DNA from 2 places in the Marinobacter sp. AN1 genome. Region 2 is predicted to be linked to the other one. Evidence: predicted binding sites of a transcription regulator. Region 2 holds the regulator's gene; the other holds the start of a gene.
What was found. The regulator LexA, encoded in region 2, represses DNA repair genes until DNA is damaged. The targets are predictions, from matches to a motif close to CTGTNTNNNNANACAG.
Positions count from the first base shown of each region.

Region 1 (4,502 bases), 1.2 Mb from region 2:
CGCCGAGGAACCCGCCATTGTAGGATGTTGACGAACAACTGTCGCGTTCCGTAGGAGAACCGCGCTGAGCTGTGGAGCAGCACACAGTTTTTGACTAAAGGTTGACCAGGTGCCGCCGATAACCGAGTTGAAGGTCAAATCTGACAAACCGATGCAACAGCCCACTTTCCGTTGTCGGCCAGGAGCGCCGGGAGAGTTTTCACAGGGAGACTGACTTGTGGACATTCTGAAAACGCTGACTCATTCGCTTTCAGCACTGGAGCAACCGAGAAAGGTCCCGGCAAAGGAGGTCGTGCGAGTAGAAGACGCCCGACCAACACCTGAGGAGCCGGTAACAGATCGTCGGGTACAGCCGGACCGTCGTCGCCGGCAACTACCCTTCAAGGGGCAGGAGCGCCGTCGCAAAGGCAGCCGGCGACGGCCCTTGCTGCTGAACCCGAGGACCCGTCAGCCTGCTGACCTGGAAGATCGTCGGGGGCGCAATATCAGTACCAATGCCTGAGCGGCATGTGGCGAAACCCTGACTTGCCGAACAGACAACCCGGGGAGACTACCGGGTGTTATCAAAGCAGGCCGGCATCAAGGCTGGCTGCCAGCGTCATGCCCAGCTCCCGACACTGATCCTCGAATTCATTTCGATACTCGCCCCGACACAGCAGTGGCTCCTGCACCTGGCGCCAACGCAGCCCCGTAGTAATGCTTTCGATTGCCCGGCGGGTACCCGTACCGTCGTGGCCGGCACGAACATAAAAGCTGAAGGGTAATCCCTGGGTTTTATCCAGGCAGGGATAATAACTGCGATCAAAGAAGTCCTTGAGGGCGCCGCTCATATAACCCAGGTTCTCTGTGGTGCCGAGCAAAATGGCATCGCACCACAACACGTCGTCTGGCCCCGCGTCGAGCGGAGCAAGTACCCGGACGTCGACATTCTCGATGTCCGGGTGCCTGGCGCCCTCCTCCACCGCATCCCGCAGCTTGCAGGTATTTGGCGACGGGGCGTGGGCTACGATCAGCAGCTTTCTGGAATCCCCCACAGGAAGCTCCTTGCCTGCCGGATAATCAGAGCAGTTCGTCGTTGGTTTCTTCTGCCGTTGCCTCGGCAACCGCTTTCTCTTTGGGCACCGGCTTGGGCATCAGCTTTTCACGGATAGCCGTCTCAATCTCGGTTGCCACCTCAGGGTTTTCTTCCAGGAACTTGGCAGCATTAGCTTTGCCCTGACCGATCTTGTCACCCTTGTAGGCATACCAGGCGCCCGACTTATCCACGAAGCCTTCCTTCACGCCCATATCCAGCACTTCAGCCATATGGTAAATGCCCTTGCCGTACATGATCTGGAATTCAGCCTGCTTGAAGGGCGGCGACACCTTGTTCTTGACGACTTTCACCCGGGTCTCGTTGCCCACGACTTCGTCGCCTTCCTTTACAGATCCGATGCGGCGGATATCCAGGCGGACGGAAGAATAGAACTTGAGTGCATTACCACCGGTGGTGGTTTCCGGACTGCCAAACATGACGCCGATTTTCATGCGGATCTGGTTGATGAAGACCATCAGACAGTTGGCGTGCTTGACGTTACCGGTCAGCTTGCGCAGTGCCTGTGACATAAGGCGGGCCTGCAAACCAACGTGGCTGTCGCCCATCTCGCCTTCGATTTCCGCCTTTGGCGTCAGTGCCGCTACCGAGTCGACAATAATCACGTCAACGGCATTAGAGCGGACCAGCATATCGGCAATTTCAAGGGCCTGTTCACCGGTGTCCGGCTGGGAGACCAGCAAATCGTCTACGTTAACACCCAGCTTTTCCGCATAGATCGGGTCCAGCGCATGCTCGGCGTCGACAAATGCACAGGTCTTGCCCTGCTTCTGGGCCTCTGCGACCACCTGAAGGGTCAGCGTGGTCTTACCGGAGCTCTCCGGGCCATAGATTTCCACAATCCGGCCATACGGCAGACCACCAATACCCAGGGCTACATCCAGCCCGAGTGAGCCGGTGGAAACCGCCGGGATGGCTTCACGGGGCTGATCGCCCATCTTCATGACGGCACCCTTGCCAAACTGGCGCTCAATCTGGCTTAGCGCGGCGTTCAGTGCTTTCTTGCGATTATCTTCCATCGGTACAAACCCTCAATAGTCCTGGCCGTCTGCCCGGGCCGGTTACTGTATACTTGAACAGTATTAAAACACAGTCGCGACAGCAGACCAACCCCTTTCAGGGAAACCCGCCGTATCAGTCGTTTACGGCTTCTGCAGGTAATCAAGCAGGCCCTGCAGGGCATAGACCACACTCTGGCGGCGCACCGCATCCCGATCACCCTCGAAATGACAGCACTGGGCGACAATACCAGTGCCCGGCGACCCCCAGGCAAACCAGACCGTACCTACCGGCTTGTCCTCGCTGCCCCCGCCGGGGCCGGCAACACCGCTGGTGGCGATAGCGTAGTCGGCGCCACTGGCCCTCACCGCACCCGCCACCATCTGCCGCACTACCGGCTCACTGACGGCGCCATGCTCCGCGAGAACTGAAGAGGGAACCTGCAGCAGGTCACATTTCATACTATTGCTATAGGTGATCAGCCCCCCCAGGACATAGGCTGACGAACCGGCCCGGTCTGTCAGCGCCTTGACCAGCCAGCCGCCGGTGCAGCTCTCGGCGGTCACGACGGTCTCCCCCCTCAGGGAGAGCAGATCACCGAGCTGCTGAACCGTTTGTTGAAGCGTTGTTTCCCTGAGCATTCACACACCTCCTCATTTCATCCGCTGGCCGTTTCTCTTACAATCCGGTGGCCTGCCCGGGCCTCCCCTGGTTTGCGCACACCCGGACAGAATACTGGCCGGTGATTGTCCGATTCTACACGGGCAGTAAACAGACTCCAGACAGAGACCGCACAACTTTAACCGGACGTTTTCATGTCGGCAGCCCAGAAAGACCAGTCCCAGCATACTCCCATGATTCGCCAGTATCTCAAGATCAAGGGCGAACACCCCAATGAACTGCTGTTCTATCGTATGGGGGATTTCTACGAGCTGTTCTATGAGGATGCCCGGAAGGCGGCTGAGCTGATCGACATCACCCTGACCGCCCGGGGTCAGTCCGGGGGGAGCCCTATCCCCATGGCCGGGGTGCCCTACCATGCGGCGGAAAACTACATCGCCCGGCTGGTCCGGGCCGGTCAGTCTATCGCCATCTGCGAACAGGTTGGTGATCCCGCTACCGCAAAGGGTCCTGTAGAACGCAAGGTGGTACGCATTATCACCCCCGGTACCCTGAGTGACGAAGCGTTCCTCGAGGACCGCAGGGACAACCTCCTGCTGGCGATCCATCACAGTCGCGGCGGCTTTGGTATCGCCACCCTGGACATTTCCAGCGGGCGTTTCGCGGTTTCGGAGATTTCGGGGGTCGATGCCCTGCAGGAGGAAATCCAGCGACTGAGCCCGGCGGAAGTGCTGATCAGCGAAGACTTCCCCTACCAGGATGTACTCGAAGGTCTCAGCGGAGTCAGACGCCAGGGCCCCTGGCTGTTTGAAGGCGACACGGCCCACCGCTTGCTGACCCAGCAACTCCAGGTCAGGGACCTGACCGGGTTCGGCTGCGAAGACCTGACCCTGGCCATCTGCGCCGCCGGCTGCCTGCTGCAATATGCCCGGGAAACCCAGCGCACTGCCCTGCCGCACATCCGCAAGCTTACCAGGGAACGCCGGGAAGACGCGGTGGTACTGGACGCCACCAGTCGCCGCAACCTGGAGATCGACACCAACCTGCTGGGTGGTCACCAACATACCCTGGCCTGGGTCATGGACCGTACCGCGACTGCCATGGGCGCCAGACAGCTGCGGCGCTGGCTGAACCGTCCGCTGCGGGATGCAGACCAGGTGCGACAGCGCCAGCATGCCGTGGCCGCCTTGCTGGATGGCTTCCACTATGAGCCCGTGCATGACTTGCTCAAACGGGTGGGCGATATCGAGCGTATCCTGGCGCGAGTTGCCCTGCGTTCGGCCCGGCCCCGTGACCTGGCCCGGTTGCGGGATGCCTTCTCGGCCCTGCCCGACCTTCAGCAGGCGCTGACCCCGGTCAACTCCCACCACGTGGTTCGGCTGGCAACCAGCATCAGCGACTATCCGGAACTGAGCGACCTGCTGGAACGCGCCGTTATCGACAACCCACCGGTAGTGATACGGGACGGCGGCGTGATCCGGGAAGGCTATGATGAGGAGCTTGATGAGCTTCGAAATATCAGTGAGAACGCTGGCCAGTACCTGCTGGACGTGGAAACCCGTGAGCGCGAACGTACCGGTATCAGCACCCTGAAGGTGGGCTACAACCGGGTTCACGGCTATTACATCGAGATTAGCCGGGCACAGTCCGACCAGGCCCCGGTTGACTACATCCGCCGCCAGACCCTGAAAAATGCCGAGCGGTTTATCACGCCAGAGCTCAAGGAATTTGAGGACAAGGCACTGAGCGCAAAGAGCCGCGCCCTGGCCAGGGAAAAGGGTCTTTACGA
Region 1 covers NZ_CP110342.1:1,616,561-1,621,062, reverse strand. Annotated here, with positions in the region: gene LJ360_RS07430 (hypothetical protein) at 218-502, shown strand; gene LJ360_RS07425 (flavodoxin family protein) at 564-1,034, opposite strand; gene recA (recombinase RecA) at 1,060-2,112, opposite strand; gene LJ360_RS07415 (CinA family protein) at 2,236-2,733, opposite strand; gene mutS (DNA mismatch repair protein MutS) at 2,908-4,502, shown strand, end outside.
Region 1: recA (recombinase RecA) is a predicted target of LexA. The motif match lies at 2,158-2,173, and genes of this name have one in related genera.

Region 2 (4,502 bases):
GAAAGCGGAAGAAATTGCACACAGATTCTGGTAAGATACCCCGTTAATCAGCGATTCATCCGACGAGGTACAGCCAGCCATGTCAGCACAGTGGCAGACACTGGTGTCACAGAAGCTCTACCTGGCAACCCAGTTGGCCGGACTGTCCCGTAAGCAGGCTTCCGCCACTGATCGGGAAGCCACGTTGCAGGGGGCTATTGAGCTGGCTTTGCGGGCTCGCAAACTGATGTTTGCCCTGGTAGCCCGCTATCACCAGCAAAACCGGGCGACGCCAGCCACCGTGGAAGAGCTGACCACACTCATCGCCGATACGCCGGACGCTGAGCTGTTGACTGACCTGGCCCGCACCCCGGGTAGCTGGCTGAACCACCTGGAGCAGCTGGAGGTCGCCCAGAGCGAGCCTCCGCGGCAGCAGAAAACGGTATCGGAAGAGAATATTATCGCTGTATCGACGGCTGCCGGGCCCGATCGCTCTGCGGACGGCCTGCTGGAAACCCTGGCAGCCATGAAAGCATTCATGACAGACCTGGGCGAGCGCCATGCTGAATGGTAGCAGCCCGGGCTTGATGTAAGGATTCTATGTCACCTTCATTCTTTGAAATTGTACAACTGAGCGACGGCGACTATGCGCTCAAGCGTGTGGACGATGAGTCGGCCCCGCTGGTGAAGATCTCGTTTTCCCAGGAAGCCCGTGAGCTGATGGAAAACCGCGACATGACCGTTGCCCGCGCCATGATCGACGCCGGCATCCAGGCCGTGAGCCACATCAACGATGCTGTAGACTGGGAAGATGCCGACCCGGAGGATTTCGAACTGCACGCCCACCACACCCTGCACTAACCAGGCAACGTTGCGTCATTAGCGGCACCGCAGAATCACCCCGTGGCTCTGGCCGCGGGCAGATGCCTGCTCCAGCGCCCCGAAATCCCGATTCGACAACCGGGTGGTCCACATTACCACCGCATGGCAGGTACCAGCCCCTAATGCCCGCTCTGCCAGCTCAAAAGCGGAATAGTCGCGGCTTGACCTCAGCACCAGCAGCTCGCTGGCAACAATTCCATGCATGGTCTGCCACTTGCTGACCAGCTCCTGGGGCGGGTCGATCCAGGCCAGCCAGCGCCGCTCCTGGTTCAGTTGGGTCAGCATGGGCAACAACAACTGGAAGTTTTCTACCTGCCCCGGCGGCAGAATTACCTCGGTCACGTTTCCACGCGGTTCCGGTGCCGGTTCGGCGACCGGCAGCAACTCTGTGTTTACACTCAAACCCAGCTGTTCCATGACTTCCTCCCGGAATACTACGGGCTGACACCGGATGGCACCAGCCTGAACAATCAATGCACCTGGTGCAGGTCGGACTGTCGAATCACGCCAACCCCGAGGCCCTCAATGACCAGCTCCTGCTCCCGCAGGTCGACGACAATCGGCTCAAAGTCTTCGTTCTCCGCCACCAGGTAAACCTGGGGGCCTTCCCGCCGGTAACGCTTGACCGTGACTTCCTCGCCAACACGGGCTACCACCACCTGGCCGTTGTGGACATCCTGGGTACGGTGCACTGCCAGCAAGTCACCATCGAGTATTCCGATATCCTTCATACTCATGCCCCGCACCCGCAGCAGGTAATCGGCAGACGGGTTGAAGAACTCCGGCTGCAGGGTGCAATAGTCCTCGATGTGTTCCTGGGCAAGGATGGGGCTACCAGCCGCCACCTGGCCGATGACCGGCAGCCCCGGGTCCTGCTCTTCTTCCGGCAGGCGTATGCCACGGCTGGTACCCGGCACCATTTCGATGGCACCCTTGCGAGCCAGTGCTCGCAAATGCTCCTCGGCAGCATTGGCCGAACGGAAGCCCAGCTCTTCAGCAATCTCCGCACGGGTGGGCGGATACCCGGTTTCATCCACGTGACGACGGATGATGTCCAGTACCTGGCTTTGTCTCGCAGTGAGTTTCATGAGCAGTGGCCCTCGTGGCTAGTGCTGGTGTTATATACAGTAACTCAACTTTATACAGTATTCTATCCAGTGTAAACCCCGACACGACTTTTACCCCCGCACAACTGCCTGCGGTGCACAGGTGAACTGTTACCAAGGTTTTTTCCAGCGGGCCGGGAAGCTGTTACATTGACGTACTGACCTCAATCCGGTGCCACTTTCAGGGAGTAAGAATACATGCCAGAGCGCTGCCAGATGCCCGATGTGCTAACGACCGACGAGGGTGAAAAACGTCGGGTGGGCGTGGAAATCGAGATATCGGGCCTGGGCTACGAAAAACTGGTAGCGCTGACGGCCGACCTGCTGGGCGGCAAGGCCAGCACCGCCAGCCGCTACGTCAGCCGGATTGATTCGCCGCTGGGGGAGTTCACTGTCGAACTGGACTCTGACCCGATCAAGGACCTGGACCTTCAGGACCACAGGGTGCCGGAGTCCCTGCGCGAGCTGGGCGGCCATGCCATGGACGTTATTGACTATGCGGCTGAGCGGCTGGTGCCACTGGAAATCGTCTCGCCCCCCATCCCGTTCGAGGCACTGGAGACCATTGAGGCCCTGGTGGATCACCTCCGGGAAGCCGGGGCCGTAGGCAGCCGTGAGGCCATTCTCTATGCCTTCGGCCTGCAGCTGAATCCCGAATTGCCTGCGCTGGACGCAGACACACTGCGCCGCTACCTGCAGACATTCGCGGCACTGTATGACTGGCTGAAGGGCCGTCACCAGCTGGACTTCAGTCGCAAGGTAACCACCTACATTGAACCTTGGGCGAGCAAATACGTCGACAAGCTGGTCGCAGAAGGCTATTCGCCGGATATGGAAACCCTGATGCGGGATTACCTGAAGGATAATCCTACCCGCAACCGGGCCCTCGACCTGCTGCCACTGTTTGCCCATATCAACGCGGACCTGCTGGCAGAATATGTGGAAGACCCTCGCATCAAGTCCCGCCCTACCCTGCATTACCGGCTCCCGGACTGCGACATCGACAACCCCCGCTGGCACTTCTCCACCGTCTGGAACGACTGGGTCGTGCTGGAGCAGGTTGTCGCCAACCCTGAACATCAACAGGAGCTGAACGACCTGTTCCGGGAGAGCCGCACCCTGTCGTTCCGTAACCTCACCAGCACCTGGCGTACCCGCTGCCAGCACTGGCTGGAGAACCGGGGTTATGTCTGAAACCGATAACGCCGCGGAACAGGAAGTACCCGGCCTCACCATCGGCATCAGCGGCCCGTCCCGAAAACGTACGGCAGACCGACTGATTGCCCTGGGGCTGAGGCTCTATGGAGCCCATACCCACTACATCAGGCCCGGTAGCAAGGTCGATGTCTCGCTGCTTGATGGCATCGTGTTGTCCGGTGGCAGTCATATCCATCCGGAACTCTATGGCCAACAGCCAACCATCAATGCGCGCTATGACCGGCTGCGGGACAGTACCGACCAGGTCCTGCTGACCGAAGCGGAGCGGCTGCACCTGCCGGTACTGGGTATCTGCCGGGGCGCGCAGCTGATCAACGTCTTCCGGGGCGGCTCCCTGTGCCAGGATGTGACGCCACTGCGGGTTAAAACCCGCCATCGACCGCTGTTACTACCCCTGCAACCGGTGGGCATCGTGGAGCCTACCCGACTGGGGCGTATTGCCGGTACCCGGAAAATCGGCGCCAACCGCATCCACAGCCAGGCCATCCAATGGCTGGGCAGTGGACTGAAGGTCAGCGCCGTGGACAATGACCTGTTCGTGCAGGCCATCGAGAATACCCACGGGCAGTGGCTGATGGGTGTTCAGTGGCACCCGGAGTACCTGCTCTACCACGGCGTACACCGCCGCATATTCCGGGACTTTGTACGCACCGCCGAACAACTGAAACTGGCCCGCCTGACCCGGGGTGAATACCCGGAACCCGAAGGCCCGCCGCCAACGTCAGAAGGAACAGACCATGAGTGACCACCCTTTTCGTCGAATCTTCAGCCCGGTAATGCTGGCCCTGATGCTACCAGCCGGCGCAGCACTTGCCGATACTCCCGAAGTCAGCCTGAGTGGTGAGGGCCAGGTGCGTTATATGCCGGACAGTGCCAGGCTCAGCTTCTCCATCAATGCAGAACACCCGGACGCCGACAAGGCGCTGGAGCAGGTCCGGTCCACCATGGAACAGTGGCGTGACGCCATCGAAGACATACGGGGGGAACTGGTGGATTACAGCGACGCCTCAGCCCACCTGTACCAGCGCCGGGAACCACCACGGCCAGTCCGGGACGGAAACAGCCAGGACGAAGAGCCGCAAACCATTGCCGTGGCCAGCCAGACCATCACATTCGAGATCCACGACCTGGACCTGCTCAACCCGGTACTGGAGAAAGCCCAGAATCTGGGAATGAACTACAGCCTGGGCCAGCACCAGTTCTTCCATTCTGACGAGGAAAGACTCCAGCGGGACGCCCTGGCTGCTGCGATCCGCAATGCCCGGGAGCGTTGCCGGTTTGCCGCCGCACAACTGGACATGACCTGCGGTGAAGTGA
Region 2 covers NZ_CP110342.1:2,838,409-2,842,910, forward strand. Annotated here, with positions in the region: gene LJ360_RS13035 (DUF6586 family protein) at 80-553, shown strand; gene LJ360_RS13040 (hypothetical protein) at 580-840, shown strand; gene LJ360_RS13045 (cell division inhibitor SulA) at 859-1,278, opposite strand; gene lexA (transcriptional repressor LexA) at 1,332-1,949, opposite strand; gene LJ360_RS13055 (amidoligase family protein) at 2,166-3,161, shown strand; gene LJ360_RS13060 (gamma-glutamyl-gamma-aminobutyrate hydrolase family protein) at 3,154-3,930, shown strand; gene LJ360_RS13065 (SIMPL domain-containing protein) at 3,923-4,502, shown strand, end outside.